DNA from 2 places in the Streptomyces sp. NPDC060031 genome. Region 2 is predicted to be linked to the other one. Evidence: riboswitches for the same ligand, from Rfam matches in the RefSeq annotation. Region 2 holds a riboswitch; the other holds the start of a gene.
The links. A riboswitch is a leader RNA that binds a small molecule or an ion and turns the genes downstream of it on or off. The one in region 2 is predicted to bind S-adenosylmethionine.
Positions count from the first base shown of each region.

Region 1: another riboswitch for S-adenosylmethionine. It lies ahead of ACFWB8_RS06010 (aminotransferase class V-fold PLP-dependent enzyme); the one in region 2 lies ahead of thrC (threonine synthase).

Region 1 is NZ_JBHWVM010000009.1:78,364-80,750, reverse strand. Features, by position in the region: gene trpD (anthranilate phosphoribosyltransferase) at 1-530, shown strand, start outside; SAM riboswitch class IV at 610-727, shown strand; gene ACFWB8_RS06010 (aminotransferase class V-fold PLP-dependent enzyme) at 944-2,326, shown strand; gene ACFWB8_RS06005 (Lrp/AsnC ligand binding domain-containing protein) at 2,373-2,387, opposite strand, start outside.
Region 2 is NZ_JBHWVM010000005.1:105,773-108,159, forward strand. Features, by position in the region: gene ACFWB8_RS03650 (glucosyl-3-phosphoglycerate synthase) at 1-477, opposite strand, end outside; SAM riboswitch class I at 652-807, shown strand; gene thrC (threonine synthase) at 825-2,114, shown strand; gene ACFWB8_RS03660 (MoaD/ThiS family protein) at 2,149-2,387, shown strand, end outside.

The DNA of each region.
Region 1 (2,387 bases), on a different contig from region 2:
CCCGCAAGGAGCTGGGGATCCGGACCACCTTCAACTTCCTGGGCCCGCTGACCAATCCGGCCCGGGTGCGGGCGCAGGCGACCGGTGTGGCCGATGCCCGGATCGCCCCCATCGTGGCGGGCGTGCTCGCCGAGCGGGGCTCCTCCGCACTGGTCTTCCGGGGCGACGACGGCCTGGACGAGCTGACCACGACCGCGACCTCGCGGGTGTGGTGGGTGCGTGACGGCAAGGTCGAGGAGCAGCCCTTCGACCCCCGCGACGTCGGCATCGACCTCGTCGACGTGTCCGCGCTGCGCGGCGCGGACGCCTCGTACAACGCGGACATCGCCCAGCGCCTGCTGGCCGGCGAGACGGGCCCGGTCCGCGACGCGGTGCTGCTGAACTCGGCCGCCGCGCTGGTGGCCCTGGACCCCGGCTCGGGCACGCTGGAGGAGCAGCTGCGGGCCGGCATCGCCCGCGCGGCGCAGTCCATCGACTCGGGCGCGGCCCGCGCGTCGCTGGCCCGGTGGGTGCAGGCCAGCAACCGCTGATCATTTTCGGCCAAGATCCCGGTCCGGAATGTGGACCGGGGTCTTGCGCCGGAGGGATCTTGTGGCAGGATGCTCGGCAGGTCACGAGTGACAGCGTTTAAGGCCCCGGCTTGCTGTCCGGCAACCCTCCTTCCGTGGCGGGGTGCCCCGGGTGATGACCAGGTCGTAGGCACAAAGGCCTACGGCAAGCGCGGATCCCTCGACACCAGGGGTCCTGGTCTCTCGAGGAGCGTTTTCCGTGAGCAAGCGAATGCGATAGGGCGAGTCCGCCCCTTCTTCACCCTCCGTGCGGCCCTCAGTCGTCCGTGCGTCGAGGCAACTCCCGTACCACTGCACGTGTGCGCCCGCGCATCCGTGCACCCACGTACGGGCCATCCGAAGCCATTGCGCCTGTCCTGCCGGGAGATACCGTCATGTCCACGTACCCGAACGCCGCCGCCCCCGCGACCGCCCCCGTCGACCCCGCCTGTGCCGGGCCGCTGCCGGTCCTCGGCCGCGACGTCACCGTCCCGCTCGTCACCGGCGGCGAGGTCACCTACGCCGCCCTCGACTACGCGGCCAGCGCCCCGGCCCTGCAGCGCGTCTGGGACGACGTGGCCGCGTACGCCCCGTACTACGGCAGCGTGCACCGCGGCGCCGGCTACCTCTCGCAGCTCTCCACCGACCTCTTCGAGCAGAGCCGGGTCACGGTCGCCGAGTTCCTCGACTGCCGGCCCGCCGACCAGGTGATCTTCACCCGGTCCACCACCGACTCGCTGAACCTGCTCGCCGCCGTGCTCCCGGCCGGCTGCCAGGTCTTCGTCTTCGAGACCGAGCACCACGCCTCGCTGCTGCCGTGGGTGAACGCGCAGGTCACGTACCTCAACGCGCCGCGCACCCCGGACGAGGCCGTCGCCACCCTGGAGCGCGCGCTGGCCGACCGCGACCCCTACGGCCCGGCCCTGGTCTGCGTCACCGGCGCCTCCAACGTCACCGGTGAGCTGTGGCCCGTCAAGGAGCTCGCGGCGGCCGCGCACGCCCACGGCGCGCGCATCGTGCTGGACGCCGCCCAGCTGGCCCCGCACCACCCCGTCTCGGTGCAGGACCTCGACGTGGACTGGGTCGCCTTCTCGGGGCACAAGCTGTACGCCCCCTTCGGCTCGGGCGTGCTGGCCGGCCGCGCGGACTGGCTCCAGCGGGCCGAGCCGTACCTGGCCGGCGGCGGCGCCTCCCGCAAGGTCGCCCGGCGCGAGGACGGCGGCGTGGACGTGGAGTGGCACACCACCGCCGCGCGGCACGAGGCCGGCTCCCCGAACGTCATCGGCGTGTACTCGATCGCCTCCGCCTGCCGCGCCCTCACCGAGGCGGGCTTCGACACCCTGGTGGCCCGGGAGCAGGAGCTCATCGCCGAGGTCCGCGCGGGCCTGGCCGAGGTCCCGGCGGTGCGGGTCCTGTCCCTCTTCGGCGACGACGCGCCGCGGGTCGGGGTCATCTCGTTCGTGGTGGACGGCTGGAACAGCTCCCACTTCGCGGCGGCCCTGTCCGCGGAGTACGGGATCGGCGTGCGCGACGGTCTGTTCTGCGCCCACCCGCTGGTCCGCACCCTGCTGGGCAGCGAGCCCCAGGCCCAGGGCGAATGCGGAGCCCCGGAGGCCGCCCCGGGCGAGCGCTCGCTGAACGCCATCCGTGTCAGCTTCGGCGCCGGCACCCCGGACGAGCACGTGGAGCGCTTCGTCCGCGCCGTGCGCGAGCTGGTCGAGGACGGCGCGAAGTGGGAGTACCGCACGCAAGAGGGCCGCTGCGTCCCCGCCGTCTGACGGCCCGGGTGGGGAAGCGGCGAGGCCGCTCACCCCGCCGGAGGTGTCAGGCGTCCAGACC
Region 2 (2,387 bases):
CATCGCCTTGACGAACTGCACGTCCGGGTCGGTCAGCAGCGGGCCGACGATCCCGGACACGAAGGCGGCGGAGAAGTCGCGCAGGTCGGCGTCGACGAAGCAGACGACGTCGCCGGTGGTGGCCAGCAGCGAGCGCCACAGCACCTCGCCCTTGCCGGGCAGGGGCTCGATCCGCGGCAGGATCTCGTCGCGGTGCACCACCCGGGCGCCGGCCTTCGCCGCGACCTCCGCGGTGCGGTCGGTGGAGCCCGAGTCGATCACGACCAGTTCGTCCACCAGGGGCAGCGGCAGTCCCTCGATCAGATCGCGCCGGATCACCTCGACTATGTCGCCGACCGTCGCCTCCTCGTCGAGCGCCGGCAGCACCACGCTGACCGTGGTACCCGCCGCCCGCTTGGCGCGAAGCAGCTGGTCGAGCGGTCGGTCGGCGGCGGACCAGGAGCGGTCTGCCAACCAGCGCTCCACCTCTTCCAGCACCTTCTGCACTCCCTGGTTCGTCCGAAATGTGATCCATCTCGCGGTTCGGACGGCTGTCTCAACCGCCCGGGCCTTCGGTTACAGTCTTGAACAACGCGAAGGTCCACCGCATGCCGGGGGTCCCCGCGTACAAACGCCCGGGCGCGCCATGGAGCGCGTCGCCCGGTGCCATACCGCTCATCCAGAGGGGCAGAGGGACACGGCCCGTTGAAGCCCCGGCAACCCTCCAGTCGGTTCTCGCGATGCGTTTTGCGCACTCCCGCGAGGTCCCCGGCTAGGGAAGGTGCCAATTCCGTCTCATGGCGAAGTGCGCCATGGGGAAGATGAGGAGAAAGGGCCTCGCCGTCATGGCTGCACAGACTGTCGCCACCTCTGCCAACCCGGGAACCGTCGATCTCGGACCCGCCACCGCTCTTTCCTGCCGCGAGTGCGGCACCCGCTTCGAGCTCGGTCCCATCTTCGCGTGCGTCGAGTGTTTCGGACCGCTGGAAGTCGCCTACGACCTTCCCACGGGCGACCCCGAGGCCCTGCGCGCCGCGATCGAGGCCGGACCGAACAACATCTGGCGCTACGCGCCGCTGCTGCCCGTCCCGGCGGACGTGGCCTCCAAGCCGAGCCTGAACCCGGGCTTCACCAAGCTCGTGGACGCGGCCAACCTGGCCAAGGAGCTCGGCGTCACCGGCAAGCTCTACGTCAAGGACGACTCCGGCAACCCGACGCACTCCTTCAAGGACCGCGTCGTGGCCATCGCCGTGGAGGCCGCCCGCGCCTTCGGCTTCACCACGCTGTCCTGCTCCTCCACCGGCAACCTGGCCGGCGCCGTCGGCGCCGCGGCCGCCCGGGCCGGCTTCCGCTCGTGCGTGTTCATCCCGCACGACCTGGAGCAGGGCAAGGTCGTCATGGCCGGTGTGTACGGCGGCGACCTGGTCGGCATCGAGGGCAACTACGACGACGTCAACCGCTTCTGCTCCGAGCTCATCGGCGACCCGCTGGGCGAGGGCTGGGGCTTCGTCAACGTCAACCTCCGTCCGTACTACGGCGAGGGCTCCAAGACCCTGGCGTACGAGATCTGCGAGCAGCTCGGCTGGCAGCTGCCCGACCAGATCGTGATCCCGATCGCGTCCGGCTCGCAGCTCACCAAGATCGACAAGGGTCTGCAGGAGCTCATCAAGCTGGGCCTGGTCGAGGACAAGCCGTACAAGATCTTCGGCGCCCAGGCCGAGGGCTGCTCTCCGGTGTCGACCGCCTTCAAGGCCGGGCACGAGGTGGTCCGCCCGCAGAAGCCGAACACCATCGCCAAGTCGCTGGCCATCGGCAACCCGGCGGACGGCCCGTACGTCCTGGACATCGCCCGCCGCACCGGCGGCTACGTCGAGGACGTCAATGACGAGCAGGTCGTCGAGGCCATCAAGATCCTGGCGCAGACCGAGGGCATCTTCGCCGAGACCGCGGGCGGCGTGACCGTCGGCGTGACGAAGAAGCTCATCGAGAACGGGCAGCTCGACCCGGCGCTGACCACCGTGATCCTGAACACCGGCGACGGCCTGAAGACCCTGGAGGCGGTGGCCGCGGACAGCGGACAGACCGCCACCATCCGCCCCAGCCTGGACGCGTTCCGCGCCGCCGGCCTGGCCTGACCCTCCCCCTGCACTCCGGAAAGGCAGTAGCGCCATGAGCGTCAACGTCCGCATCCCCACCATCCTGCGCACCTACACCGGCGGCAAGGCCGAGGTCCCCGCCGAGGGCGCGACCCTCGCCGAGGTCATCGAGTCCCTGGAGAAGAGCCACCCGGGCATCGCCGCGCGCGTCCTGGACGACCAGGGCAAGCTGCGCCGCTTCGTGAACGTCTACGTCAATGACGACGACGTGCGCTTCGAGGGAGGGCTGCAGGCGGCCACGCCGGAGGGCGC